2 regions of the Streptomyces sp. DSM 40868 genome follow, and region 1 is predicted to be linked to the other one. Evidence: riboswitches for the same ligand, from Rfam matches in the RefSeq annotation. Region 1 holds a riboswitch; the other holds the start of a gene.

Region 1 (5,836 bases):
CTCTGGCCCGGTGGGCGTCGGGCATGGGCGTGGTGTGCAGCAACTCGTCCGACCAGACCAGGGCGAGGTCGCCGAGGAGGATCGCTCCGCCGGTCCCGTACTGCTGCGCGAGCCGCGGCACGTGGTGCCGGTCGGCCAGCGCCCGGTGGACCGTGGGGCGCCCGCGGCGGCTGTCGGACGCGTCCATGATGTCGTCGTGGATGAGCGCGCAGGTGTGGGCCAGCTCGATGGACGCGGCCAGCCTGACGGCGTGCGCGGCGTCGCCCTGCCCGCCTGCCGCGATCCATCCGGTCACGCACAGCAGCGGACGCACCCTCTTTCCCCCGGAGATGAAGTCGCGCAGCATCAGGATGAGCGGCGACTGGCCGGGCACGGGAGCGGTCCGTGCCTTCTCCGTCAGGAACTCGAACAGAAGATCGTCGATCGCGGTGCGTGGCGCGAAGAAGTCGGACTCCACCGCCAGTGTCTCAGCAGTCATCGCAAGGGCGCCTTTCAGAGGGAGGCCGGTCATCGGTCCGGCTCCGTCGCTTCGTTCCGTTGCCGGCCCACCGATACGTCGCCCGTGCGCCGGACGTAACGGCCCAGCGCCATCAGGGGGAAGACGTGCCCGTAGTACGCGTAGTGCGCGGCCACGGCCCGGGGCACGAGCGTCCCGGTGTAGTGCGGCTCCTCCCAGGTGCCGTCCTCCGTCTGCCGCTCGGTCAGCCAGCGCACCCCGTCCCGCACCACGGTGCTGTCGCGCTCTCCGGCCGCGAGCAGTCCGAGCAGCGCCCAGGCGGTCTGCGAAGGGGTGGACGGGCCACGGCCGGCACGGGCCGGATCCGCGTACGACTCCCAGCTCTCGCCCCAGCCGCCGTCCGCGTTCTGTACCGACGTCAGCCAGGCGACGGCGCGCCGGACGGCGGCGTGGCCGCGGGGAACGCCGGCGGCGACGAGAGCGGGCAGGACACTTCCCGTGCCGTAGACGTAGTTCACCCCCCAGCGTCCGTACCAGGCGCCGTTGGCCTCCTGCTGTTCGAGCAGCCAGCGGACGGCACGGCGGGTGCGGGGGTCGCGTGCCCTTCCCAGCGCGGCCAGCATCTCCACCACGTGGGCGGTGATGTCGGCGGTGGGCGGATCGGTGCAGAACTCACCGAAGTCGAAGAACGGGAGCCTGGCGGGGAGGGTACTGGTGTTGTCCACGTCGAAGGCCGCCCACCCGCCGTTGCGGCTCTGCATGCCGAGACACCACCGCACCGCCCTGCCCAGCGCGTCGTCGACCCGGGTCGGATCGGGATGGTCCACACGGTGCAGGGCGAGCGCCACCTCGCTGGTGTCGTCGTTGTCCGGATAGGTCCGATTGTGGAACTGGAAGGCCCAGCCGCCGGGAGACAGCCGGGGCCGCCGCGCGGCCCAGTCGCCGGGCCGGTCGGCCTGCCGGGTGAGCAGCCAGTCGGCGGCTCTGACCAGCGCGGGATGACCGGGCGCCAGGCCGGCGTCGAGGAGCGCGGTGGCGGACAGGCAGGTGTCCCACACCGGGCTGTGGACGGTGTGCAGGGCCCGCACACCGTCTTCCGGCCACGCGCCGCAGTCCTCCAGGAAGCCCCAGGCGGCCTTGAGCACCGGATGGTCCGAAGGGTAGCCGTGCAGGTGCAGGGCGAGGACGACCCACGTGGTCATGGGGGTGCACGCCCCCCAGCTGCCGTCCTCTTCCTGACGCTCCAGGAGCCAGCGGACGCAGGCGTTCGCCGCCGCCTCGCGTACCGGGCGGGGGATGCCCTTGGAGCACACGCGCACCGTGGCGTTCAGACGCCGGAAGACCCTCTCCCGGCCGCTGTCCGGTGCCGGCGCGACCGCGGAGGTGCCGCGCGGAGCGAAGAGCTCGTCGATGGCGAAGGGAGCCGGCCGTGCGGGGCGATGTGTGCTGATGACGCTGATGGCGACCAGCGCCACGCGCATGACGGAGCTGAACGAGTAGATGTTCAACGGCGCCCACTTGGGCAGGGCGATGATCTCCGGCGGGACCTCGGGCAGATCGTCCCAGCTCCACCAGCCGAGCAGGGCGAGCCATACCCGCGTCGTCAGCTGGGCGGCCGCCGCACCGCCCCGCTCGCGTACCCACGCCGCGCACCGGAGCATGTGCTCCTCGTCCGGACCGTCCCCGGCGAGCCGGAGCGCGACGTACGCCTGGATCGTGGTTCCCAGATGTCCCTCGCCTTCGAAGACGAGGGGCCAGGAACCGTCCGCGCTCTGCTGCGAGCGGATCCACCGTGCGCTCGCCTTCGCCAGACGTTCGTCCAGCACTCCGAGCAAGTGGCGCAGGAAGAGGTCGTGGGCGTCATAAGCGACGTCCGTCGTGAACCGGCCTTTCCACCATCCCCCGGCGTCCTGCCGGGCCAGCAGGTGGTTCGCGGCCCGCACCACCGCACCGCGGGCCGCCTCCTCCGCCGGGCCGGACGCGGGGAAGGCGAACGTCACCCCGGCGTCTCCCGCGACGACAGGGCCTTTCGCGTGCGGCACACCGCCAGCCGACATCGTCATGGCACTCCTAGACCACCGAATCCGTGAATGCCCCGCGTTGCGCAGATGATCTGAAATTCCACGACGATGACGGTCGCTGAACCACCGAGTCGTCGTCTCGCCGGGGCGGCATCGATCCTTCCGGATCTTTTCGGCCATCACATCCTGCATTCGAGTGCACGGTGCGGGCGTGAAGGGTCACGCCGTCCGCCACCGGACGCGCCGTCGCGCTGTGCGCCCCCGGCACGCCTCGCACGACTCCGCTCACTCCGTACGTACCCCCACCCGCGCCGGCGCCGGGCCGGGCCGGCAACACGGTGGTGGGACACGAGGGCCTCCTGAGTACCGGTCGTGGATGCCGCGATCCACACCGGACCCAGAAGGCCCTCATCCGCTCAAGTCCCCGGCGCGCCTGTGACCGACGTCCCGGGACGGCACACTCAGACGCCGAGCTGCCGGCCCGCCGCCGTCACCGTCTGTTCCAGCAGTGTGGCGATCGTCATCGGGCCCACCCCGCCCGGAACCGGCGTGATCAGCGAGGCGCGTTCCACGGCCGAGTCGAAGTCGACGTCGCCGACGTTCCCGGGGTTGTAGCCCGCGTCGATCACGACCGCGCCCGGCTTGATGTCCTGCCCGCGGATCAGCCGGGGCCGGCCCACCGCGGCCACCACGATGTCGGCCTCGCGGACCGCCGCCGACAGGTCCCGGGTGCGCGAGTGGCAGTACGTCACGGTGGCGTCCCGCGCCAGCAGCAGCATGCCCACCGGCTTGCCGAGGATCGCACTGCGGCCCACCACCACGGCCCGCTTCCCGGCCGGGTCGACACCTTACTCGTCCAGCAGCCGTACGATGCCGCCCGGCGTGCAGGAGACGAAGCCCGGCAGCCCGAAGCTCATCGTGGCGAACGAGGCGAAGGTGACACCGTCCACGTCCTTCTCCGGCGCGATCGCCTCGAACGCGGCCCGCTCGTCGATGTGGTCGCCCACCGGGTGCTGGAGCAGGATCCCGTGCACCCCCGGGTCGGCCGACAACTCCCGCAGCGTGCCGACGAGTTCGTCCGTCGTGGTGGTGGCGGCGAGGGCGACGTGCCGGGAGGTGATGCCGGCCTTGCGGCAGCGGTTCTGCTTCATGCGGACGTAGGTCACCGACGCCGGGTCCTCGCCGACCAGCACGGTCGCGAGACACGGCGCGGTGCCGGTGCGCTCGGTGAGTTCGGCGGCCCGCCGCGCGGTGTCCTCCACGATGCGGCGGGCGAGCGCGGTGCCGTCCATCAGACGGGCGGCCTGGGGCTGGGTCATGCTGCACACTCCTGGAGCGGATCGACTCTTCTCGCCCAGGCGCGCGGCTGACCTCGCGGGCCGCTCCCCGGTGGTTCTCCACCTCAGCGCCAGTCACGGCCCGCGTACAGCGTAACCGAGCGTGCGTACGACCTTCGGACCACCTTGCCTTTCCCTCCGGGCCGGGGCTACTCGTCCCACACCTGGATGATCAGCTGATCGGCGATCTTGCCGTCCCGCAGCGTGAGCATCGACTCGGCCAGCACCCGGGTGCCGTCCGCGTACTCGCAGGACTCGCTGTAGGCGGCGTGGTCGCCCTGGATGACGCACTGCTCCAGCTTGTGCGTCATGTCGCGGCGGTAGATGTCGTCCAGCAACTCGGCGATCTCGACCCGGCCGTGCAGCTCCGTGGGACGACTGGGCTGGTGGACACGGTCGACGATGCGGATCCGCGCGTCGTCCGCGTACAGCGACAGAAGGGTGTTGCCGGTGTTGCCCTCTATGCCCCGGCGCAGTGTCCCGGCGTCGAAAGCGGAGCCCGTCGCGCTGCCCATGGTGACCTCCTTCAGGCGCCCGCGGCCCGCCCGTGGGCGGACCGCCACGGGTCCCCCCTGACGAGACTCCTCCGCCCCGGCGGCCCCGGCAAGCGCGGACACCGCGGTCCGCCTCACGGGTGAGCCCGCCCCGCCACCCGTGTCCGGCCGGGGCGCCGGGGCGTTGCGGAGGGCATGATCTCAACACGTCGCATCGCCGCCGCCGTCGGTCTGGCCGCCGGGATCGCCGGCATCGCCGCACCCCAGGCGGACGCGGCGGGCACCGGCGCCCCCGTCGTCGGAAAGCTCGCCGCACTCTCCACGCTGGACTCGCTCACCGCCGGTGACATTCCGGCCCCGCACCGCGACCGGGTGCCGAAGGTCAGCGAGCAGGTGGGGGAGCTGAAGCACCTGCGGGAACTGAACCAACTGCGCCAGGTGGAGCAGGTCATCGCCCCCGCGGCGCCCCTGCTCGGCCTGGTGAACGCCGTCCCCGTCCGCCTGCGCTGACCCCCGCCCCGCGCCGCGGCCGACGGCGGCCGGAAAGATCCGCGATCATGTACGTGATCCTTCCCGCTGCCGACCGGTCGCGTCGTAGGGTCGTCGGCGAAGGCATTCGATGAAGGGACAGGCCATGGCGCAGGAAGTACGCGGCGTGATCGCACCGGGCAGGAACGAGCCCGTGCGGGTCGAGACGATCGTGGTGCCGGACCCGGGGCCCGGCGAAGCCGTCGTACGCGTCCAGGCCTGCGGGGTCTGCCACACCGATCTGCACTACAAGCAGGGCGGCATCTCCGACGACTTCCCCTTCCTGCTCGGCCACGAGGCCGCCGGCGTCGTGGAGTCGGTCGGCGAGGGCGTCACCGACGTCGCGCCCGGGGACTTCGTCATCCTCAACTGGCGTGCGGTGTGCGGGCAGTGCCGGGCCTGTCTGCGCGGCCGGCCCTGGTACTGCTTCAACACCCACAACGCCCGGCAGAAGATGACCCTCGCCGCCACCGGCCAGGAGCTGTCCCCGGCGCTCGGCATCGGCGCCTTCGCCGAGAAGACGCTCGTCGCGGCCGGCCAGTGCACCAAGGTCGACCCGGCCGTCTCCCCGGCGGTCGCGGGCCTCCTCGGCTGCGGGGTGATGGCCGGCATCGGCGCCGCGATCAACACCGGCGGCGTCGGCCGCGGCGACTCGGTCGCGGTCATCGGCTGCGGCGGTGTCGGCGGCGCGGCCATCGCCGGGGCGAACCTGGCCGGCGCGGCCCGCGTCATCGCCGTGGACATCGACGACCGCAAGCTGGCCAAGGCCCGCACCCTGGGCGCCACCCACACCGTCAACTCCAAGGAGACCGACCCGGTCGAGGCGATCCGCGAGCTGACCGGCGGCTTCGGCGCCGACGTCGTCATCGAGGCCGTCGGCCGCCCCGAGACCTACCGGCAGGCCTTCTACGCCCGCGACCTGGCCGGCACCGTCGTCCTCGTCGGTGTCCCCACCCCCGACATGAAGCTCGAACTGCCCCTGCTGGACGTCTTCGGCCG
Region 2 (5,836 bases), 2.6 Mb from region 1:
CGGCGCCCCCCTGCACTTCGCGCACTCCGCCGCCGACGAACTCGGCGAGGACCTGATGACGGTCGCCTATCTGAAGGAGACGGCGGAGCAGGCCGGCCTGACCACCGACTGGCTCGCCATGGAGGAGATCGGCTGGGACTCCCTCTCCGGTCGCTTCGTCGACAACCGGCTCCGTTTCATCCGGGGCATCTTCAAGCTGTACCCCTGGGAGTGGCTCACCGCCGACGCCTTCGGCCCGCACGTCCTGGACACCCTGGACAACGGCGGCGGCACCGGCAGCACCCTGTGGATCGAGCCGGCCTGGAAGATGCTGCTGAGCAACAAGGCCCTGCTGGCGATCCTCTGGGAGCTGTACCCCGGCCACCCCAGCCTCCTGCCCGCCTACCTCGACGGCCCCCGCGACCTGGCCGCCACCACCGGGTACGTGGCCAAGCCCCTGCTGGGCCGCGAGGGCGCCGGCATCACCGTCCACGAGCCCGGCACCCCGCCGGCCCCCCGCGAGGACCCCTGCTGCTGCCAGCAGCTGGCCCCCCTCCCCGCCTTCGACGGCAACCACGTCGTCCTCGGCACCTGGGTCGTCGCCGGCGAACCGGCGGGCCTCGGCATCCGCGAATCCACCGGCCTGATCACCGACGAGTACGCCCGCTTCCTGCCGCACGTGATCCTCTAGGCGGCCGCGCCGGCGAGCAACGCCTCCACCGCCTCCCGTGCGTGCCCGGCCGCGGACGGGTCGCCCGTGATGCCCGCCGTGACGATGGCCCCCTCGGCCAGCAGGTACACGGGTTCGGTGAGCGGGAGTCCCGTGGCCCGGACCCAGCCCGACAACTGGTCGTGGAAGGCGCGTTTGTGGGCGCGGACCTCGGTCAGGACCGCCTCCGAGGTCGCGCCCAGCTCCCCGTGGGCGTTGATCCAGGCGCAGCCGCGGAAGCCGGGTTCGGCGAACCACGCGGCGAGCCAGTCGAAGACCGCCAGCACCCTCTCGCGCGGGTCGGCGACGCGCTCCACGTGCGCGGCCAGGCTCTCCCGCCAGCGCCGGTCGCGCCGCCGGAGCACGGCGACGACCAGGTCCTCCTTGGTGGCGAACAGCCGGTAGATCCGCTTCAGGGGCAGCCCGGACGCCTCCCGGACCCGGTCCATGCCGACCGCCTGGATGCCGTGCGCGTAGAAGAGCGCCTCGGCGGTCTCCAGCAGGGTCTCGCGGTCCAGGCGGTCGCGTTCCTCGGTGGCGGGGGCGGGCATCCGGGCTCCTCGTGGCTCCTTGACGTCGAGAACGGTCGTTCTCTACCTTAGCCGCAGCGATGGAGAACGATCGTTCTCGACCCGCCCCGGCCCGAGGAGACCGCCGTGCCCGAAGCCCGCCCGCCCTACCCGCCGTTCACCCTGGAGACCGCCCGGCAGAAGGTCCAGGCGGCCGAGGACGCCTGGAACACCCGCGACCCCCACCGGGTGGCCCTCGCCTACACCGAGGACTCCGTCTGGCGCAACCGCGACCGGTTCCTCACCGGCCGGGAGGAGATCGTCGCCTTCCTCACCGACAAGTGGCGCCGCGAACTGGACTACGCGCTGCGCAAGAGCCTGTGGAGCTTCCACGACAACCGCATCGCCGTCCGCTTCCAGTACGAGAGCCGCGACCCCGACGGGCAGTGGTGGCGCTCCTACGGCAACGAACTGTGGGAGTTCGACGAGTACGGACTGATGCGCCGCCGCGAGGCGAGCATCAACGACGTGGCCATCGAGGAATCCGGCCGGCGCATCCTCGGACCCCGGCCCGCGGACGAGCACGGCACCGACTTCCCCCTGCGCTGATCAGGCGCCGAGCAGCACCGCCCGCAACTGCTCCACGCCCCAGTCGAGATCGTCCTCGCCGATCACCAGCGGCGGCGCGATGCGGATCGTCGCCCCGTGGGTCTCCTTGACCAGGACCCCACGGGCCAGCAGCCGCTCGGCGACCTCCCGCCCGGTGCCCACCGCGGGAGCGATGTCCACCCCGGCCCACAGCCCCCGCCCGCGCACCGCCGTCACCCGGCCCGTCCCGGCCAGCTCGCCCAGCCGCCGGTGCAGCCGCTCGCCCAGCCGCGCCGCCCGCTCCTGGTACTCCCCGGTCCGCAGCATCGCGATCACCTCCAGCGCCACCGCGCAGGCCAGCGGATTCCCGCCGAACGTCGACCCGTGCTCACCCGGCCGGAACACCCCGAGCACCGCCGCGCTCGACACCACCGCCGACACCGGCACGATCCCGCCGCCCAGCGCCTTGCCCAGCACGTACACATCCGGCACGACCCCCTCGTTCTCGCACGCGAAGGTCCGCCCGGTCCGGCCCAGCCCCGACTGGACCTCGTCGGCGACGAAGAGCACGTTCCGCTCCCGGGACAGCTCCCGCACCCCCGCGAGATAACCGGCCGGCGGCACGATCACCCCCGACTCGCCCTGCACCGGCTCCAGCAGCACCGCCACCGTGTTCTCCGTCAGCGCCCCCCGCAGCGCGGTCAGGTCGCCGTACGGCACGATCTCGAACCCCGGCGTGTACGGCCCGAAGTCCGCCCGCGCCTCCGGATCCGTGGAGAAGCTGATGACGGTCGTCGTACGGCCGTGGAAGTTGCCTCCCGCCACGACGATCTTCGCCATCTCCGCGGGCACCCCCTTCACCCGGTAGCCCCACTTCCGGGCCGTCTTGATCGCGCCCTCCACCGCCTCCGCGCCGGTGTTCGCCGGCAGCACCATCTCCATCCCGCACAACTCCGCCAGCTCGGCGCAGAACGCCGCGAACCGGTCGTGGTGGAAGGCGCGGGAGGTCAGCGTCAGCCGCTCGAGCTGCCGCCGGGCCGCCTCGACCAGCCGGGGATGGCCGTGCCCGAAGTTCAGCGCCGAGTAACCGGCCAGCAGGTCCAGGTACCGCCGCCCCGCCACATCCGTCAGCCACGCCCCCTCACCGGTGGCGAGCACGACCGGCAGCGGATCGTAGGTGGGCGCGCAGTGCGCGTCGGCGAGGGCGATGAGGTCTTCTGCGGCAGCGGTCACGGACACTCCCGGATCGGCCCGGATACGACGATGACCTCCTTCTTAACCCCGCTCGCATGGTGGACGCGGGATCTTCCCCGCGCGGCGCGCCCGGTAGGCTGGCACCCGGGCCGTGACTGGCGCGCTGGGATGGGACGGACCATCAGGGAGCGGCCCGAGCGGTATGAGTGCCGTGCGCCTGGGCCGAACGTGAACGCTGTACGCACACCGTCCGGAGGTCCCCGATGCCCGAGAACGCCGCCCCCCTCTCCACCGAGTCCACCGCCTTCCGCGCCGCCCTCGACGTCATCCGCGCCGTCGAGCCGCGCGTCGCCGACGCCATCGGCCAGGAGGTCGCCGACCAGCGCGGGATGCTCAAGCTGATCGCGTCCGAGAACTACGCCTCCCCGGCGACCCTGCTCGCGATGGGCAACTGGTTCAGCGACAAGTACGCCGAGGGCACCGTCGGCCGCCGCTTCTACGCCGGCTGCCGCAACGTCGACACCGTCGAGGCCCTCGCCGCCGAACACGCCCGCGAACTCTTCGGCGCCCGCCACGCCTACGTCCAGCCGCACTCCGGCATCGACGCCAACCTCGTCGCCTTCTGGGCCGTCCTCGCCGACCGCGTCGAGGCGCCCTTCCTGGAGAAGGCCGGCGCCCGCCAGATCAACGACCTCACCGACGCCGACTGGGCCGAACTGCGCCAGGCCTTCGGCAACCAGCGCATGCTCGGCATGTCCCTGGACGCCGGCGGCCACCTCACCCACGGCTTCCGCCCGAACATCTCCGGCAAGATGTTCGACCAGCGCTCCTACGGCACCGACCCGGCCACCGGCCTGATCGACTACGACGCCCTGCGCGCCCAGGCCCGCGAGTTCAAGCCGCTGATCATCGTCGCGGGCTACTCCGCGTACCCCCGGCTGGTGAACTTCCGGATCATGCGCGAGATCGCCGACGAGGTCGGCGCCACCCTCATGGTCGACATGGCGCACTTCGCCGGACTGGTCGCCGGCAAGGTGCTCACCGGCGACTTCGACCCGGTCCCGCACGCCCAGATCGTCACCACCACCACCCACAAGTCGCTGCGCGGCCCGCGCGGCGGCATGGTGCTGTGCGACGACTCCCTCAAGGACCAGGTGGACCGCGGCTGCCCGATGGTCCTCGGCGGCCCGCTCCCGCACGTCATGGCCGCCAAGGCCGTCGCCCTCGCCGAGGCCCGGCAGCCCGCCTTCCAGGACTACGCCCAGCGCATCGTCGACAACTCCCGCGCCCTCGCCGAGGGCCTGATGCGCCGCGGCGCCACCCTGGTCACCGGCGGCACCGACAACCACCTCAACCTGATCGACGTCGCCACCTCCTACGGCCTCACCGGCCGCCAGGCCGAGGCCGCCCTGCTCGACTCGGGCATCGTCACCAACCGCAACGCCATCCCGGCCGACCCGAACGGCGCCTGGTACACCTCCGGCATCCGCGTCGGCACCCCGGCGCTGACCACCCGCGGCCTCGGCACGGCGGAGATGGACGAGGTCGCGGCCCTGATCGACCGCGTCCTGACCGCCACCGAGCCGGGCACCACCAAGTCCGGCGCCCCGTCCAAGGCGAGCCACGTCCTGGACGAGAAGACCGCCGACGAGATCGCCCACCGCGCCACGGACCTGGTGGCGGGCTTCCCCCTCTACCCGGAAGTAGACCTCGGCTGAACCGCCCCTGAAAGGGGCGCGGGGAACTGCGCGACCGGCCCCCACCGGCCCGCAGTTCCCCACACACCGAACCACCCCGTCTCTCTGCGACAATGAGGGGTATGGCTTCAGACCGACCTCGCGTGCTCTCCGGTATTCAGCCCACCGCTGGCTCGTTCCACCTCGGCAACTACCTCGGCGCCGTCCGCCAGTGGGTGGCCCTCCAGGAGTCCCACGACGCCTTCTACATGGTGGTCGACCTGCACGCGATCACGGTCCCGCAGGACCCGGCGGAACTGCGCGCCAACACCCGCCTGGCCGCGGCCCAGCTGCTGGCCGCGGGCCTGGACCCCGACCGCTGCACCCTCTTCGTGCAGAGCCACGTCCCCGAGCACGCCCAGCTCGCCTGGGTCATGAACTGCCTCACCGGCTTCGGCGAGGCGTCCCGCATGACCCAGTTCAAGGACAAGTCCGCCAAGCAGGGCGCCGACCGGGCCTCCGTCGGCCTGTTCACCTACCCGATCCTCCAGGTCGCGGACATCCTGCTGTACCAGGCCCACGAGGTGCCGGTCGGCGAGGACCAGCGCCAGCACATCGAGCTGACCCGGGACCTCGCCGAGCGCTTCAACGGCCGCTTCGGCGACACCTTCACGATCCCGAAGCCGTACATCCTCAAGGAGACGGCGAAGATCTACGACCTCCAGGACCCGACGGTCAAGATGAGCAAGTCGGCGTCCACGCCGAAGGGCCTGATCAACCTCCTGGACGAGCCGAAGACCACGGCCAAGAAGGTGAAGAGCGCCGTCACCGACACCGACACGGTGATCCGCTACGACACCGAGAACAAGCCGGGCGTCTCCAACCTCCTCACCATCTACTCCACGCTCACCGGCAAGACCGTCGCCGAGCTGGAGCGGGAGTACGAGGGCAAGATGTACGGCGCGCTCAAGACCGACCTGGCCGAGGTCATGGTCGACTTCGTCACCCCGTTCCGCGAGCGCACCCACCAGTACCTGGACGACGCCGAGACGCTGGACTCGATCCTCGCCAAGGGCGCCGAGAAGGCGCGGACCGTCGCCGCCGAGACCCTCGCGCAGGCGTACGACCGCGTGGGCTTCCTCCCGGCCAAGCACTGAGGCGTACGACCGCACGGGCCCGCG

The links. Region 1 has a riboswitch for ZMP and ZTP ahead of HB370_RS35880 (bifunctional 5,10-methylenetetrahydrofolate dehydrogenase/5,10-methenyltetrahydrofolate cyclohydrolase). Riboswitches for the same ligand answer to the same signal wherever they lie in the genome.
Region 2: linked by a shared signal. The riboswitch ahead of HB370_RS24730 (glycine hydroxymethyltransferase) and the one ahead of HB370_RS35880 (bifunctional 5,10-methylenetetrahydrofolate dehydrogenase/5,10-methenyltetrahydrofolate cyclohydrolase) in region 1 are both predicted to bind ZMP and ZTP.

Annotation. Positions count from the first base shown of each region.
Region 1 covers NZ_CP050504.1:7,978,433-7,984,268, forward strand. The annotation lists gene HB370_RS35870 (polyprenyl synthetase family protein) at 1-478, opposite strand, end outside; gene shc (squalene--hopene cyclase) at 508-2,520, opposite strand; partial or broken gene HB370_RS35880 (bifunctional 5,10-methylenetetrahydrofolate dehydrogenase/5,10-methenyltetrahydrofolate cyclohydrolase) at 2,940-3,797, opposite strand; ZMP/ZTP riboswitch at 3,824-3,904, opposite strand; gene HB370_RS35885 (nuclear transport factor 2 family protein) at 3,965-4,330, opposite strand; gene HB370_RS35890 (hypothetical protein) at 4,505-4,819, shown strand; gene HB370_RS35895 (S-(hydroxymethyl)mycothiol dehydrogenase) at 4,944-5,836, shown strand, end outside.
Region 2 covers NZ_CP050504.1:5,392,819-5,398,654, forward strand. The annotation lists gene HB370_RS24710 (glutathionylspermidine synthase family protein) at 1-670, shown strand, start outside; gene HB370_RS24715 (TetR/AcrR family transcriptional regulator) at 667-1,239, opposite strand; gene HB370_RS24720 (nuclear transport factor 2 family protein) at 1,345-1,806, shown strand; gene rocD (ornithine--oxo-acid transaminase) at 1,807-3,024, opposite strand; ZMP/ZTP riboswitch at 3,121-3,209, shown strand; gene HB370_RS24730 (glycine hydroxymethyltransferase) at 3,243-4,697, shown strand; gene trpS (tryptophan--tRNA ligase) at 4,799-5,812, shown strand.